DNA from 3 places in the Pseudarthrobacter sp. 902506025 genome. Region 1 is predicted to be linked to each of the others. Evidence: riboswitches for the same ligand, from Rfam matches in the RefSeq annotation. Region 1 holds a riboswitch; each other region holds the start of a gene.
The links. Region 1 has a riboswitch for thiamine pyrophosphate ahead of AB0280_RS04090 (ECF transporter S component). Riboswitches for the same ligand answer to the same signal wherever they lie in the genome.
Positions count from the first base shown of each region.

Region 2: another riboswitch for thiamine pyrophosphate. It lies ahead of thiD (bifunctional hydroxymethylpyrimidine kinase/phosphomethylpyrimidine kinase); the one in region 1 lies ahead of AB0280_RS04090 (ECF transporter S component).
Region 3: another riboswitch for thiamine pyrophosphate. It lies ahead of AB0280_RS08235 (FAD-dependent oxidoreductase); the one in region 1 lies ahead of AB0280_RS04090 (ECF transporter S component).

Region 1 is NZ_JBFBKW010000002.1:58,795-64,381, forward strand. It holds gene AB0280_RS04070 (DUF4235 domain-containing protein) at 1-127, opposite strand, end outside; gene AB0280_RS04075 (CDGSH iron-sulfur domain-containing protein) at 225-485, opposite strand; gene AB0280_RS04080 (iron-containing redox enzyme family protein) at 575-1,630, opposite strand; gene AB0280_RS04085 (heme-degrading domain-containing protein) at 1,819-2,361, opposite strand; TPP riboswitch at 2,448-2,588, shown strand; gene AB0280_RS04090 (ECF transporter S component) at 2,656-3,279, shown strand; gene AB0280_RS04095 (ABC transporter ATP-binding protein) at 3,279-4,826, shown strand; gene AB0280_RS04100 (energy-coupling factor transporter transmembrane component T family protein) at 4,823-5,587, shown strand, end outside.
Region 2 is NZ_JBFBKW010000009.1:85,040-90,626, reverse strand. It holds gene rpmA (50S ribosomal protein L27) at 1-208, opposite strand, end outside; gene rplU (50S ribosomal protein L21) at 270-578, opposite strand; gene thiD (bifunctional hydroxymethylpyrimidine kinase/phosphomethylpyrimidine kinase) at 842-2,362, opposite strand; TPP riboswitch at 2,370-2,467, opposite strand; gene AB0280_RS15975 (Rne/Rng family ribonuclease) at 2,648-5,587, opposite strand, start outside.
Region 3 is NZ_JBFBKW010000003.1:222,249-227,835, forward strand. It holds gene AB0280_RS08210 (TetR/AcrR family transcriptional regulator) at 1-474, shown strand, start outside; gene AB0280_RS08215 (DUF3107 domain-containing protein) at 537-761, shown strand; gene AB0280_RS08220 (hypothetical protein) at 820-1,122, shown strand; gene AB0280_RS08225 (thiazole synthase) at 1,195-2,010, opposite strand; gene thiS (sulfur carrier protein ThiS) at 2,015-2,251, opposite strand; gene AB0280_RS08235 (FAD-dependent oxidoreductase) at 2,248-3,549, opposite strand; TPP riboswitch at 3,542-3,660, opposite strand; gene thiE (thiamine phosphate synthase) at 3,688-4,437, shown strand; gene AB0280_RS08245 (RNB domain-containing ribonuclease) at 4,477-5,587, shown strand, end outside.

The DNA of each region.
Region 1 (5,587 bases):
CCTCATTCTTGCCGGTGGGTGCTTTCTGCCCCGTGGTCTTTTCCCAGATGGTGTTGACCAGCTTGGTGCCGGCCAGGCCTGCGCCGAGGCTCACGGCGGTCCCGAGCAGTTTGATGAGAAGGTTCATTGCTGGTACTCCTTGCGGGCGGAAAACGGACTGGTCCCAGCCTAGCCTCACACCCGGGCTGGTCCGGGCAGGGCGTGGCCGGCGGGCGGCTCTGTGGTCAGGCCGGGGGCTGGCCGGCCTTGGGTTCGGTGCGGAACTTGATCATCTTGTGGGTGCCGTCGCAATAGGGCTTGATGGCGGACGCCCCGCACCGGCACAGGGCGACGGTCCTCCGCTCCCTGGGCACGGCGTCGCCGGAAGGGGTAACGATCTCGAAGTCACCCCTGACAATGAGGGGACCATCGGGGCACACCACGATCGAGCCGGGGGCGGGTTCCTGCTCCACGTCCGGCCGTGTTCCATGCTGTTCGAAGTTCATGCCTGCACCACATTCATTGTTGTTTCCGGTTTCCTCGGCGCCCAGCCGCTGCGGCTTCGCAGAATCGTCGTAGGCCTGCCGCCAGCCTGTCACGCTGCCGCCGGCACGGCCGCCCGGAGCGATGTTTCCCCGGCTTCCCAGGAGGACAGGAGGTGGGCGGAGACGCGGCCGTCAATGGCCATGACGGCGGTGGCACCGAACAGGACGTCCGCAAGGAGCTTTGGCTCGGCCTCAACCAAGCCGCCGGCGAGGTCCCGCCCGGCAATCTGCTCATGCACGGCGTCGGCCTCCACATGCTCATCGAAGTAGTGGGTGACGTCCGCGGCGAAACCGTGCCGGCGGAATCCGTTGCCGTAGAAACGGTTGGGCTGGGATGAAGTCATTTCGTAGATGGCCAGGTGGCCGGTGATTGCCCCGCGGAGCCGCCGGTTCAGGCCGCACAGCGACATGAGGTTCACGGATGCGAGGGAGACGGCCGGGATGGTGTCGACGTACGCGCCGTACCTGTCGTCCAGGCCCAGCCCGCGCATGGTCCGGGCAAACAGCGCGCTGTGCATCCGTTCCGGCCTGCCGCCGCCGTATTCGTCCGCCTGGATTTCCACGAGGGCAGCCTTCGCCCGGCCGGTGAGCCGCGGAATGGCCCAGGTGTGCGGATCCGCTTCTTTCAACTGGTACACGGACTTGTGGATCAGGAACTCTTTGAGCTGCTCCAGGCTTGCCTTCCGTGCGACAAAGCGGGAAACGCTGGGACCGGTGTCCATACCGGCGAGGCCAAAAAGGACGTCGGCAACGGCATCGCTGGTCATGGCAATCCCGGCGGGCAGGTCGGCGTCACCGGCGGCCTGGCGTGCGGCGGCACGAAGGGCGGCTTCGAAGGGTTCCTCGATCAGGCGCCGGACCCTGATCAGGGCCGGTTCCCACTCCCAGGCGTCGCTGACCCCGTCCAGGCCCGAATAATGCAGTTCGTAGAGGCAAAAGAGGGACAGCTGGATGTCTTCGTCGGCGATGATGTCACCGGTTCGGGCCACCTGCCCCGCGACCAGCCGGTGCAGCCCGTCCAGCTCGGGCGTGGCTGCATCAGGGGCCTTGGACAGGGCCGCAAAGAGGGCGCTGCTGATGGGGCCTCTGGTGTCCGGGATTCTCATGGTGCTCCTTGGTTGCCGCGCCGGTTGCGGGAAGGGACGCCGAAGGTGCTCCCATTCCCTGTGGTGGTCGTACCCCGGGGACAATATAGTAAGCATGATTACTAATGAAAGCTAAGCGGCCTGGTGTCGCCGGGCATGTACGGTGCTTGTCCCGCTGCGCCTGGTCAGCCAGGGCTGGTTGGCCGGCGCTACTCGTCCAGCGCCGACCCCAGGATGTCGCGCAGTGCCTCAACCACCAGTTCGTGGTCCTGCAGCTGCGGCAGTCCGGACACCGCCACGGAAGCCACCACCCCAACGCCCGTGACGTGGATCGGAAACGCGCCCCCGTGTGCCGCATAGCGGGACTGGTCGAACCAGGCGTTGTCCTCGATCCGGCCGCCGCCCAGCCGGCCACGCAGTCCCACCAGGAGGGAGGGCACCTCGTACCGGAGGGCAGTGCGCTGCTTGGCCCGGATCCAGTGGCCGTTGTCAGGCGTGGCGCCAGGAAGTGCGACATGGAACAGCACCTGCTCACCCTTGGCGATGTCGATGGCGATGGGCAACGACCGCTCCTTGCCCAGTTCAACGAGGAGCAGGCCAAGGTTCAACGCATCGTCCAGCGAGAAGCCGGGGAACTGGAGCTCCCGGACCTCCGCCTCGATGCGGGCAATCTGCGCCTCCAGTGAGCCCTCCGGCTGGGCGTCGCTGGAATCAGGATCGAACCCGGTCACATCCGGTGGATTGGCGGTCATGGCCCTCAATCTACTCCTGCCAGGTGTAAACTTGACCACGCCCAACTGGGCGAAATGAACAGCGTTACCCAACCACAAAGCAACACTAAAAACGACAGGGGAGCGCCGCCGTCGGGCATCCTGGCGCAGGCCGGGCACCGCAGGTGGGCGCTGAGAGTGCGGACAGCCGCAGACCCTCGAACCTGATCCGGTTAGTACCGGCGCAAGGGAGTCGAGTTCTCAAAGTGTCGCGGATGCACGGCCACAGGCCGGCAGCCGGGTCCACTTTCCCCTCCTGTTTCCCAGGAGGATCACATGAGTACTGCAGCAATCAAGAAGACCACCAGTAAGTCCTGGCGCGTCGTGGACATCGTCGTCGCCGCCCTGGTGGCCATCGCGGGCGGCGTCATTTTCTGGGCATGGGACCAGGGGGCCGCCGCACTGTCCGCCCCCATGAACGCCGCCTACCCGCCCCTGACCGGACTGCTCGCCGGCGGCTGGATGATTCCCGGGGTGCTGGGCATGCTCATCATCCGCAAGCCCGGGGCTGCCCTGTTCTGCGAGACCGTAGCCGCCACCGGCGAACTGCTGATGGGTTCCCAGTACGGCGCCTCGGTCCTGTTTTCGGGTTTCATCCAGGGCCTGGGCGCGGAAATCATTTTCGCGATCTTCGTCTACCGCAAGTTCAACCTTCCTGTATCGCTGCTGGCCGGCGCCGCGGCAGGGTTCTTCTGCGGCCTGAATGACTCGTTTGCCCCGTGGGGCTGGAACATTGCCTACTCCGGCGCGGACAAGCTCGCCTACATCGTGCTGACCACCCTTTCCGGGGCCATCCTGGCGGGCGCTTTGTCCTGGCTTGCCACCCGCGGCCTGGCCCGCACCGGCGTGCTGAGCTCCTTCGCGTCCCGCAAGGCTGCCACGGAGCCCGTCTTCTCCTGATGGCACCCTCCCAGGACGCCTCCGGCATGGTCCGGCCTGCCGCCATCGCCGCCCGCGGCTGGGGATGGCGGCACGCCGGCCGGGCCAAGCCCGCCGTCCACGGCCTTGACCTGGACATCGCCCCCGGGGAGCGGGTGCTCCTGCTGGGGCCCTCCGGCGCCGGGAAGTCCACGCTGCTGCACGCCCTTGCCGGCGTCCTGGGGGACATCAACGACGACGGCGAGGCAGGCGACGCCGACGAGTCCGGTTCGCTGCTGGTGGACGGGGCCCCGCCACGGGCACGGCGCGGCCGCGCCGGCCTCATGCAGCAGGACCCGGAGACCCAGGTGGTCCTGTCGCGGGTGGGGGACGACGTCGCCTTCGGCGCCGAAAACCTTGCGGTGCCCCGCGACGCCATCTGGCCGCGCGTTCACGAGGCACTTGCCGACGTCGGGCTCGCCCACCTCCCGCTGGACCACCCGACGTCGGCCCTCTCCGGCGGCCAAAAGCAGCGCCTGGCGCTGGCGGGCATCCTGGCGATGCGTCCCGGACTGATCCTGCTGGACGAGCCCACCGCCAACCTGGACCCGGACGGCGTGCTGGAGGTCCGCGACGCCGTGGCCCGCTCCCTGGACAAAACCGGGGCGACGCTGGTGGTGGTGGAGCACCGGGTGTCCGTCTGGAAGGACCTCGTGGACCGGATCGTGGTCCTGCAGCCCGGCTCCGCCGCGGATCCTGCAGTGCTCCTGGACGGGCCGCCGGACCGCGTCCTTACGGAGGCGCGGACCATGCTGGCCGCTGCCGGCGTGTGGGTGCCCGGGTATGTGCCGGCCACACGCGCCCGCGCCGCCGTCCCGGCTCCCGGTGCAGGCAGCCTCCTGCTGGCCGCAGAGCAGCTGGGCGTCTCCCGCGAACGCCCCCGCCGCAAAGGCTTCCGGAAGATCCCGCCGGTCCCGGTCCAGGAGGGCGTGGCCGCGCAGGTCCGTGCCGGGCAGGCCCTTGCCATCACCGGCGCAAACGGTGCCGGCAAGTCCACTTTCGCGCTGACCCTCGCAGGGCTGCTTGAGCCGGTGTCCGGAAAAGTGTCCGCGACGCTGGATCTCAGCCGCGGTGCCGGCATCGATCCGTACAAGTGGAAGGCCGAGCAGCTGATATCGCGGGTGGGCACGGTGTTCCAGGAGCCGGAGCACCAGTTCGTCACCGGAAAGGTGCTTGACGAGCTGCTCTTCGGCCCGCGGCACCTGGGGCACGGCGAGGACCGGGTTGAGGAACTGCTGGAGCGGCTGCGCCTTACCCAGCTGGTGGACGCCAACCCCTATACGCTCTCCGGCGGTGAGAAGCGGCGGTTGTCCGTGGCCACCGTCCTGGCCGCCAGCCCCCAGGTGCTGATCCTGGACGAGCCCACGTTCGGCCAGGATGCCAATACCTGGGCCGAGCTGGCATCGTTCCTGTCCGAGCTCCTTGATGCCGGCACCGCGGTGGTAGCCGTGACCCATGATGCCGAATTCACGGAGGCGATCGGCGGGGCGGAACTGCGGATGGCCGTGGCGGAAGCGGTGGCGCCATGAGGCAGCAACTCGCCTTGAGCGGCAACCACGCCCTCCTGGCCCGCGCCAACCCCTTGAGCAAGTTCGCGGCCGTCCTGCTCATCACGGCCGTCCTGGCGCTGTCCATCGACTGGGTGTCCGCGTCCGTGGCCCTGGTGTTCGAACTTCTGCTGTTTCCCCTGGCAGGGCTCACCTTGTCCCTGCTGTGGCAGCGCGGCTGGCCGCTGATCCTCGCCGCTGCCGTGGGAGGCTGGAGCACCTCCATCCTGGCACCGGACAGCGGCAGGATCCTGCTCGACGCCGGCATCTGGAGCATGAGCGAGGGTTCCCTCCAGCTGGGCATCGGATTCCTGCTGCGGGGTTTTGCGATCGCCCTCCCGGCGGTGCTCCTGATGAGCTGCACCGATCCCACCGACCTCGCCGACGCGCTCGCGCAGAAGGCACGCCTGCCGCACCGGTTCGTCCTGGGAACCCTGGCTGCGATGCGTTTGGTGGGGCTCATGGCCGAGGAATGGCAGACCATCGGGATGGCGCGGCGTGCCCGCGGCGTAGGTGCGCGGGGCAGCCTGGGGCAGCGGGTGAAGGCGACACTCGGGCAAAGTTTCGGGCTCCTGGTCCAGGCCATCCGCCGTGCATCGAGGCTCGCCGTCACCATGGAGGCGAGGGGTTTCGGCGGCGGCCGGCGGACCTGGGCCCGGGTGTCCACCTTCAGCCCGCTGGACCTCTGGGTGGTGGCAGGCGGCGTCCTGGTGGCCGGACTCGCCCTTTTCGCAGCTGTTACG
Region 2 (5,587 bases), on a different contig from region 1:
CGAACTCAACGGCGCCCGGGGTCAGTGCGAACAGCGTGTCGTCGCCGCCACGGCCAACGCCGGCGCCCGGGTGGAAGTGGGTGCCACGCTGGCGGACGATGATCTCGCCTGCGGAAACTACCTGGCCGCCGAAGCGCTTGACGCCGAGGTACTGAGCGTTGGAATCGCGACCGTTGCGAGTGGAGCTCGCGCCCTTTTTATGTGCCATCTGAAATGCCTGCCTCTAAATTCTGGGGAATCTGTTGAAATACCTGAACAGTAACCGGTGGTTACTTGATGCCGGTGATCTTGACCTTGGTCAGTTCCTGGCGGTGACCCTGGCGCTTCTTGTAGCCGGTCTTGTTCTTGAACTTCTGGATGACAATCTTAGGACCACGCAGGTCCTGGAGGATTTCAGCCGTAACAGTTACCTTGGCCAGGTCAGCGGCGGCGGAGGTGACCTTGTCACCATCAACCAGGAGCAGTGCGGGCAGCTCGATGGTGCTGCCGGCTCCACCGGCGACGCGGTTCAGGGTAACGAAGTCTCCAACGGAAACCTTCTCTTGGCGGCCGCCTGCGCGGACAATCGCGTACACCACTTGGGAACTCACTTCTCTCGACGTTTATTACAAAATTTGCGTGCGGAACCGACTCGGAAAAGCCAGGGTTCTCGCTGTGCCTCAACGCCGTGGGGTCATAACCCAAGTGTTGGCGTAAGCACCGAAGATCCAGAATACGCTAAATCCATCTACGGCCGCAAATGAGGCTGGTTCCGGCGGCCCGGCTGTGGTAGTAACCACACCCCGACAAGCTGCACCGCAACCATGCCCCTCCATAATAGCGGCGGTGCTGCCCGCAGGGGTCAGGCATGCAGCCTCGGCGCGTCGAAGAATTCCACTTCCAGGCGGCAGGACTGCCTGAAGGCGGTCACCATCGCCGCCTGTTCATGGTCGGAGGCCTTCCGCCCTGCCGCGTCCACGATGGCGATGGCCCGCCGGGTGGCTTCGGCGAAGCCCTCGTCGGCGTAGGTCCGGAGCCAGGCTGCGTAGGCGTGGCCGTCAGGCGCTCCCGAGGCGAGGAACTGGGCGTGCAGCTTTTCCCCTACCTCGGCGTAGAGCCAGAAACAGGGCAGAACAGCGGCGGCCAGGACGGCGTAACTTCCCGACGCCGACGCTGCAGTGAGGTGGTCCACGTAGGCCTTGGTGACGGGGCCAAGTCCGCCCTGGGCAGGGCGGGTGCTGAGCCATGAGCGGTGCAGCTCCGACTCCACCTCCAGGCATTGCTGCGAGGATCCGGCCCAGAACAGCTGCTCCGCTTCGGAGGGGGCCAGGGCACTGGCCCGGGCGAGGACGCGGGAGTAGCCGTTCAGGTACAGGGCATCCTGCGCCAGGTAGTAGGCAAAGTCCTTCTCAGCAAGGTCTCCGGAGGCCAGGCCGCGGATGAAGTCCAGGGCGTAGATGTCCGCCACGTCCTGCTGGGCTTCCGTCCACAGCCGGGCAGCGAAAGCGCCTTCCGCGGGGGCCGGCCGCACATGGTGGAAATGGTGCACGGGGCCGTTGCCCTGGCCCACCTCAAGCTGCTCCGAGTTCTCAAGGGCGCCGGCCAGCCATGGCTTGACCGTCAGGAGCGATGCCTCCCAGTCCCCAAGGCGTGCCTGGACGGTGGCCATCGCGGAGGACAGGGAGCAGCCGGTGCCATGGCTGTTGCGGGTGGAAATTCGTTTGCCGTGCACTTCCACCACTTCCTGGGACAGGAGGCCGGCCGTGTTGACCAGCGCGTCCGGGCAGTCTGCACCCGCGAGGTGGCCACCCTTGACCAGCACGGTGGCTCCGGTGGCTTCGGCAAGGCGCCTTCCCTGGTCCAGCGCCGCCGGCCAGGTCCCGGCAGGGTCCCCGCCCACCAGCATGGCAAGCTCCGGGAGGTTGGGAGTGATGAGGTGCGCCAGGGGCAGCAGTTCGCGGAGGGCAGCCTCCGCGGATTCCTTCAGCAGCCGGTCACCACTGGTGGCCACCATCACGGGGTCGAGGACCACGACGGCGGGGCGCACCTTCTCCAGCCAATGCCGGACAGTGCGGATGACGCTCTCGTCGCCCAGCATGCCGATCTTGACCGCGTCGATGGAGATATCGTCGCTGACCGCGTCCAGTTGTTCGGCGAGGAAAGCGGCCGGAGGAACGTGGACAGCCTGCACGCCACGGGTGTTCTGTGCCGTCAGGGCGGTGATGGCAGCCATACCGTATCCGCCGTGGGCGGCAATGCTTTTGAGGTCGGCCTGGATGCCGGCGCCACCGGACGGGTCGGAGCCCGCGATCGAGAGGACCCGCGGGACGTCCCGGCCCGGGGGCAGCGCGGTGGGAACGCCGGAGGCAGCAGGAAGGGGCATGGAAAGGGTCGAAGACAAGAGACATCCCTTCGCCGGTACTAGCCGGACAGGTTCAACGGGTCTGGATCTCAGCCGGCCTTCTGCGCGGCACCCCGTGTCGGTTTCCACCCTAGCCCGTAGGCCGCACCAGGAGGAAAGGATGACAGCCCTCGGGTCAAGGAAACAACAACCTCGCAGCAGCAGGAATCCCCGCCACACGGCCGATTCCCACGGTGCTTCCCGGGTGAATCGTCCGCAGGACGGGGATTCCTTACTGCGTGGCCGTTTGGCCGGTAACTCCTGCGCCTAGAGCTCCGAGGCAGGCACACCCACGCCGAGGATGATGGGTTCCTCGGGCGCCTTGCCCGGTTCCGCCGGTGCCTGCTGGGGCTTCACGGGTTCGGGAGCCTTGGCCGCGTGCGAATGGCCTGCGCCTGCCGCCTGGACGTTTTCGTGATGCTGGACGGCGGTCTCGTTGGCGGCACCCTGGGCACGGCTGGCGGCACGGTGGCGCCGCGGCCTGCGCTGTCGCGACTGCTCCAGCGTGTGGTCGGAGTAGTCCTTTCCGGCTGCAGCTTCCGTTGCGGCGGCGCGGGCTTCCGCTCCCCCGCCGTCGTGCTGCCGTTCCGGCACCGCAGCCTCCGGCACCTTCACGGCTTCGGCGGTCTTGGCAGGCGCGTTCTCCACAGGGGAAGCCGGCTGGCCAAGGTGGGCGAACGCTTCCGCGAGCCGGTCCAGAGTGAGGGCAGGCAGGGGATGCTGTTCCTCAGCGTGCTCCACGAACGGAAGCGGGACTTCCTCGCCGCCGAACGTCAGGACAGCCGCAGGACGTGCCGGGGCATCGGCGTCGTGCTTCTCCTCGACGGGCGCCGGCGCAGGCTCCACGGAAGGCACCTGCCGGGCTGCCGCCACCTCATCGTCATGCAGGTGGGCAGCGTGGGCCGCAGCGGCAATGTTCGCCAGGGCAAGCCTGGTGGCCTCCGCCTTGGCGTGCCGCTCGGCGTCCGACGGGTCGGGCTGGACCGTGTGCACGTGGACGGCAGGTGCCGGGGCCGCTTCGGGCTGCTGCCCGCCGCGTCCGCGCCGCCGCTTGCGTTCAGTACGCACGCCGGGTTGGGCATTGTCGTTCCGCTGCCCTTCCGGACGGGCTTCCGCGCGGGCTTCGGGCCGGTTGTCGGTGCGCTGGACGTGGTGCTCGGCGGCAACGATGTTGGCGCGGCGGTGCTCCACGGGATCGTCGTGGGTCACAACGCCACGGCCGGCGCAGGCCTCGCACTGCTCGCCGAAGACTTCCAGCAGTCCGGTGCCCATGCGCTTGCGGGTCATCTGGACCAGGCCAAGCGAGGTGACCTCGGCCACCTGGTGCTTGGTCCGGTCACGGCCCAGGCACTCCACCAGGCGGCGCAGGACCAGGTCGCGGTTGGATTCGAGCACCATGTCGATGAAGTCGATCACGATGATGCCGCCGATATCGCGCAGCCTCAGCTGGCGCACCACTTCCTCGGCTGCCTCAAGGTTGTTCTTGGTGACGGTCTCCTCAAGGTTGCCGCCGCTGCCGGTGAACTTGCCCGTGTTGACGTCCACCACGGTCATCGCCTCGGTACGGTCGATCACCAGGGAGCCGCCGGAGGGCAGGAAGACCTTCCGTTCAAGCGCCTTGTGGATCTGCTCGTCGATGCGCCAGGCGGCGAAGATGTCCTGGTCCTTGGTCCACTTCTCAAGGCGGCCCACAAGGTCCGGCGCCACATAGGTGACGTAGGCCTCGATGGTGTCCCAGGCTTCCTCACCGGAAACGATGAGCTTGGAGAAGTCCTCGTTGAAGACGTCGCGGACCACCTTGATGGTCAGATCGGGTTCGCCGTAGAGCAGCTCGGGAGCCAGGATCTTGGTGGACGCGGACTGGCTTTCGATGCCCTCCCACTGGGCGCGAAGCCGGTTGATGTCGTGCGTCAGCTCTTCCTCGGAAGCGCCCTCGGCCGCGGTACGGACAATCACACCGGCGTGCTCCGGCAGGCGGTCCTTGAGGATGCGCTTGAGCCGGTTGCGTTCGACGTCGGGCAGCTTGCGGGAGATGCCGGTCATGGAACCGCCGGGTACGTACACCAGGTAGCGGCCGGGCAGGGAGATCTGGCTGGTGAGGCGGGCACCCTTGTGGCCCACCGGGTCCTTGGTCACCTGGACCAGGACGGTGTCACCGGACTTCAGCGCGTTTTCGATGCGCCGCTGCTTGCCCTCCAGGTTGACGGCCTCCCAGTTGACCTCGCCCGCGTACAGGACGGCGTTGCGGCCGCGCCCGATGTCCACGAATGCGGCTTCCATGGACGGCAGCACGTTCTGGACCTTGCCCAGGTACACGTTGCCGATCAGCGAGTCCTGCTGCGTCTTGGACACGAAGTGTTCGGCCAGGACACCGTCTTCGAGGACGGCGATCTGGATTCTGTCGTCGCGCTGGCGGACGATCATCTGCCGGTCCACGGACTCCCGGCGCGCCAGGAACTCGGCCTCGGTAATGACCGTGCGGCGGCGGCCGGTGTCACGGGATTCGCGGCGGCGCTGCTTCTTGGCCTCCAGGCGGGTGGAGCCCTTAACGCTGGTCACGCGGTTGCTCACGGGTGCTTCACTGACGGCGCGCGGCGCACGGACCCTGGTCACCGTGTTGGGCGGGTCGTCATCCCCGCCGCCCGTGAGTTCAAGGTCCTGGTCCCCGCGGCGGCGGCGGCGCCGGCGGCGGGAGGTTACACCGTCCTCCAGCTGGCCGGCGGTATCCTCGTCAGCCTCGTCCTCGGCGTCAGCCTCAGCGCTGCCGTCCTCGTTGTCCTCTTCCGTCCTGTCGCCGATGCGGCTGCGGCCCCTGCGGCCACGGCTGCGGCGCCGGCGGCGGCTGGAGGAATCGTCGGTGTCTTCGGTCTCTTCCTCTTCAGGCTCCTCCGCGACGGGCGCGGCGGGCCGGACCACGGTGCTGAGGTCCGGTGCCTGGAAGAGCACCGACGTCGGCGACGCCGGTTCCAGGAAGAGGGAGCCAAACGGGCTGGCGGCGGCGCCGCCGTCCTTCGTTCCGGCGGCGTCAGGCGCCTGCTCCTGCCGGGCGGCCTCCGGTGCGGCGGCAGCTGCGGGCGCGGCGGCGGGTTCCTGGGCGGCGGGCTCCTGCGCCTGCTCCACGTTCTGCGCGGCGGCCTGGTCCGCGGCTTCGGGCACCACGGCTTCGGGCCCGGCCGGTTCCGGCGCCACTTCGGCGGCGGCTGCGGA
Region 3 (5,587 bases), on a different contig from region 1:
GTGAGCAAACCGGTGTTGTACCAGCATTTTCCTTCCAAGCGCGAGCTCTACCTCGCCCTGCTGGAAAGCCATCTGGCCTCGCTGACCGAACTGATGCTGGGCGCCCTGAACTCCACCACGGACAACGATGAACGCGTCCAGGCTGTCATGCGCGCCTACTTCCACTTCATCGCCAATGACGACCAGGCCCACCGCCTGGTGTTCGAGTCCGACCTGATCAACGATCCCGATGTCAGCTCGCGGCTGGAAACGTTCAACAGGACCTTCGCCGACGCCATTGCCCGGGTCATTGCGGAGGACACCAAGCTCCCCCACCTGGAAGCGGAACTGCTGGGCCGCGGCCTGGCCGGAATGGCGCAGGTCAGCGCCCGGTACTGGCTGGAAACGGACGGCAATCTGGACCTCGATGTGGCCAGCGACCTCATCTACCGTTTAGCTTGGCGCGGAATCTCTCGCTTCCCCAAAGAGTCCTAGACTACAAATGAGACAACACCTCGTAGAGAAACACGAGTACTTTCACAGGCTGGGAGGCCCCCTTGGAAATTAAGATCGGCGTTCAGAACGTTGGCCGCGAAATCGTGCTGGAATCAACCCAGGATGCGGAGACGGTGGCCAAGGTTGTTGGCGAAGCCATTAATGAGGGCAGCGAACTGCGCCTGAAGGATGACAAAGGACGCCTGATCATTGTTCCGGGCAACGCACTGGCATACGTGGAAATCGGTGCCGAGGAGGTCCGGCGCGTAGGTTTCGGCCAGTTCTAGTCCGGCCCGTTTCACCCTCTGCCCGTCCCCGGGCCACCGCAGTTTCCCAAGGAGATCCATGCTTTCGCTGACCATCGTGGTGCTGGCAACCGTCGCCGCCGGCTTCGTCGTCTGGGCCAATGACAAGCGGCATGCCAAATACGGTGCGGCAGTTCCGGCCGGTGTTGCCGCGGGTGTTGCGGCGCTGGCCTGGATCATCCTGATGACTGCGGGCTTCGGCTACTTGCCGGGGACCACGTGGCTTCCGTGGGTCCTGCCCATGGTCCTGGGAGTAGCTGCGGCCATCGCCGCCGTCGTCTACCTGGGCCGTACCCGCGCCCGCCGCGACACGGAACGCCTGACTGTTATTCTGCGGCGCTGACCGCCGGCAGGGCAGTACAAACGCGTGTGGCCACCACCCATCCGGGCGGTGGCCACACCTGTATGACGGGGGTCAGAGGAACTCCGCCCGGCCCTCCATCGCAGAGGAGGCAAGGGCGTGCTCCCGGCGCGGGATGCGCCCGGCGGCCCTGGCCATCCTGCCGGCGATCACTGCGTGCTTGAACGCCTCGCCCATGAGCGCGGGGTTCTGGGCACGCGTCACTGCCGTGGCCAGCAGGACGGCGTCGCAGCCCAGCTCCATGGCCAGCGCGGCGTCTGACGCCGTGCCGATGCCTGCATCCAAGACCACCGGCACCGACGCGCGGGAAACGATCAGCTCGATGTTGTGCGGGTTCAGGATCCCCAGTCCGGTACCGATCGGGGCGCCCAGCGGCATGACGGCGGTGGCGCCGAGGTTCTCCAGCCGCAACGCAAGCACGGGGTCGTCATTCGTGTAGGCGAAGACCTTGAACCCGCGGTTGACCAGCTGCTCCGTGGCGTCCACGAGTTCCACGGCGTCCGGCAGGAGGGTCTGCTCGTCGGCGATGACCTCCAGTTTCACCCAGTCGGTCTCCAGGGCCTCCCGCGCCAGTTCGGCGGTCAGGACCGCATCCCTGGCCGTGAAGCAGCCGGCCGTGTTGGGCAGCACGCGGATCCCATGGTCCACCAGCAGCTGGAACAGCGAACCGGTTTCAGCAGTGGAGTACCGGCGCATGGCCACCGTGGTCAGGGCGGTGCCGGAGGCCAGCAGCGCTGCGCCCAGGCCGTCCAGGCTGGGTGCCCCGCCCGTGCCCATGATGAGCCGGGATCCGAGGGCGACGCCGTCAATCACCAGGGCGTCGGCGGCGCCCGCGTTTCCGGCGGGGTTGATGGTGCTGGTTTCGGTCATGGCGTCAGCCTCCCTGTACTGCAGTGACAAGTTCAATATCGTCGCCCTCGGCGAGCGCGGTGGCGAACCATTGGCTCCGCGGCACCACCTGGGCATTATGTGCGACGGCGACGCCCAGTTTCCCGCCGTCCGTCGCCTGTCCGTTGGGTGCCAGCGGGCGTCCGGTGACTTGGCTGACGAGCGTGGTGATGGAGGCGCCGTCGGCCACCTCGTGCGTGTTTCCGTTCAGGGTGATGTTCACGCTGTCTCCTTGATGTGGGGTGTGGTGGCGGCTGCCGCCGGCCGGGAGAACCGCTCCGGGCTGAAGGGCGACCAGCGGGAATCTGATGTCCCGTCCAGCAGTGCCGTGCAGATGGCGGCTGCGGCGGGGGTGAGCAGGACGCCGTGCCGGAAGAACCCGGTGGCGATGATGAGTCCCGGGACATGCCCGGCGGCAGGGTTTCCGGACCCCGGATCCACCGGCACGCGGCCCAGCAGGGGCGCGTTGTCGGGGGTACCGGGGCGGGCCCGGGCGGTGCACTCGAGCAGTTCCAGTTCAGCGACGGCGGGCACCAGCGCCTGAGCGTCCCGCAGCAGCTGGTAGACGCCTCCGGCGCTCACGGCATCGGAGAGCGCGTCCTCGCGCTGGGTTGCCCCGATCACCACGGTCCCGTCCTGCCGGGGGACGATGTAGACGGGGACTCCGTGCACCAGCCCACGAACCGTGGAGGTCACCAGGGGCTGGAGGTGCTGCGGAACGGCGAGACGGAGTATGTCCCCGTGGACTGGGCGCAGTGGCAGGTCGAGGCCGTCGGGCAGGCCGCCAAGGTCCCCTGCCTGCAGGCCGTTGGCCACGATGGTTTCCGTTGCCAGGACGGTGCCGCCGCCGGCGAGGCTGGCACCGGCAACCGTTCCGCCCTCCCACAGCAGGCCGGTGGCCCGGTCCGGCACGGCATACCCGTCCACCGCGCCCGCGGCGGCCAGCTCCGGGGACGTCAGTGCAACGCCCGCGAGGGCCAGCCGCAGGGCCGCCACCAGGCGCCGGGGGTCCACTTGGTGGTCCGCGGGTGTGTCCAGGGCACAGGCGATGGCGGGGCTGAGGAGCGGCTCGCGTTTGCGGGCTTCGCGCACGGCCAGGGGCTCCACCCCCAGTCCGTTGGCCTGTTGTACCGCGCGGAGGTCCATCAGCGCGCGGCGGTCCGCGGCGTCGGCACCCACGGCGAGTGTCGGCGTCGTCAGGTATCCGCAATCCGCCCCCGTCGCGCCGGCGATCCCCGCGGCGAACCCTGGCCAGCGGGACGACGCCTCAAGCATCAGTTCCAGGAGGTCCTCCTCCTGGTAGTGCAGTTCGCTGACCGGGGCCAGCATGCCCGCGGCGGCCCAGCTGGCACCGTTTCCGGGTGCGTCGTCGATCAGGGCAACGGAGCGTCCGGAACGCTGCGCCTCCCAGGCGATGCCGTGGCCCACCACTCCCCCGCCGATGACGGCGACGTCGGCCCGGACAGTGGAGTTTGCGCTGGCGCCTTCGGGCCCGGGGAGACTGTCAACGGGGTTGCGCATGTGGTTCCTTCCCTACGCCGGCATTAACCGGATCAGGTCAAGCGGTCGGCTCTGACGCCCTCTCAGCCCGGCGCTTTATGACAGCTGCCGCGGGCTCCCGCAGTACCAGCCCAGTTTAGAGGAACTAGGCTTGCAGGCATGAATGTGTCCGCCTCATCCCTGCCCGCCGGCCCCCACGCCCCAGCCTCCGCTGCCCTCCCCGCCGAAGTTGCCAACGCCGGCCACATTGACGCCCTCAAGGCAGCGCGCCTGTACCTCTGCACCGACGCACGGACTGCGCGCGGCGATTTCGCGGACTTCGTTGACGCCGCGTTTGCCGGCGGCGTGGACATCATCCAGCTGCGCGACAAGACCATCGAAGCCGCAGAGGAACTGGACCTCCTGGCGGTCCTGAAGGAAACAGCGGTACGCCATGGCCGGCTGTGGGCCGTCAACGACCGTGCGGACATCGCCGTGCTGTCCGGGGCGCCGGTGTTCCACATCGGCCAGAAGGACCTTCCGCTGCCGGCAGCGCGGACGCTGGTCAACGGCAACGCGGCCATTGGGCTCTCCAGCCACACCACTGACCAGGTGGACGCCGCTTTGGCCGCAACGGTGGGGCCGTCCGGGCTGGACTACTTCTGTGTGGGTCCGGTCTGGGCCACGCCCACCAAACCCGGCAGGGCCGCCGTCGGCCCTGAACTGGTGGCATATGCCGCCGAAGCCTCCCGGCAGGCCGGAGATCCCGTGCCATGGTTTGCCATCGGCGGCATCGACCACGGAAACGTCCGTGACGTGGTGGAGGCCGGTGCCGGCAGGATCGTGGTGGTCCGCGCCATCACCGAAGCACCCGACCCCGCAGCCGCCGCCGCCTCCCTTCTCGACGCGCTGGACGGCACCGGCTCCTGAGCCTGCTTAATTCCGGGACTTGGGGATACGCTGATTTTTGTGTCACATCATCGGTTGGCCCCCAACGTCCATGACCACAAGAACGCCCTGGAAGAGGCGCTGGGCCTGCTGCGGACGGAACTTGAACTGCCGGGACCGTACCCCGCCGAAGCAGTGGAAGACGCCCGCGCCGCCGTCGCCGCGCTGAAACTGCCGTCCTACGACCTGACCGCCGTCGGATTCGTGACCATCGATCCGGCGTCGTCCACGGACCTGGACCAGGCAGTGTTCATCGAACCGGACGGAAACGGCTACCGGGTTATGTACGCCATCGCCGACGTTCCGGCGTTTGTTGCTCCGGGCGGCCCGCTGGACGCCGAGACGCGGCGCCGCGGACAGACGTTCTACGCCCCGGACGGCCGGATCCCGCTGCACCCCGAGGTGATCAGCGAGGGCGCCGGAAGCCTGCTGCCCGGCCAGGAGTGTTCGGCTTTCGTCTGGGACTTCACGCTCGACGGCGACGCGACAGTGCTGTCCGTGGGCGTCCGGAGGGCGCGGGTCATCAGCCGTGACAAGCTCAGCTATAAAGGCGCCCAGGCCGATCTCGACGCCGGGACTGCCTCCCCCGTACTGGGCCTCCTCCGCGAGGTGGGACTGAAGCGGGTGGCGCTGGAACGGGCACGCGGGGGCGCCAGCCTGAACATGCCTGAGCAGGAGATCGTCCAGTTGCCCGACGGCGGCTACCGGATCGACGCTGTTCCGCAGCTTCCCGTGGAGGACTGGAATGCACAGATTTCGCTGATGACCGGAATGGCCGCCGCGCAGCTGATGCTGGAGGGCAAAGTGGGCATCCTGCGCACCATGCCTGCCCCGGATGAACGGTCCCTGCGGCATTTCCGGCTGCAGACCGAGGTGCTGGGCAGGCCATGGGACGGGGAGGTCAGCTACGGCGAGTACCTCCGGTCCCTCGATCCCACCGATCCGCGGCAGCTGGCCATCATGCACTCAGCCGGCATGCTGTTCCGTGGCGCGTCCTACACAGCTTTCGACGGCACTGTCCCGGAAGACGGCATCCAGTCGGCCATCGGCGCAGCCTATGCCCACACCACCGCGCCGCTGCGCCGCCTGGTGGACCGCTTCGTGCTGGTCATTTGCGAGGCCCTGAGCAACG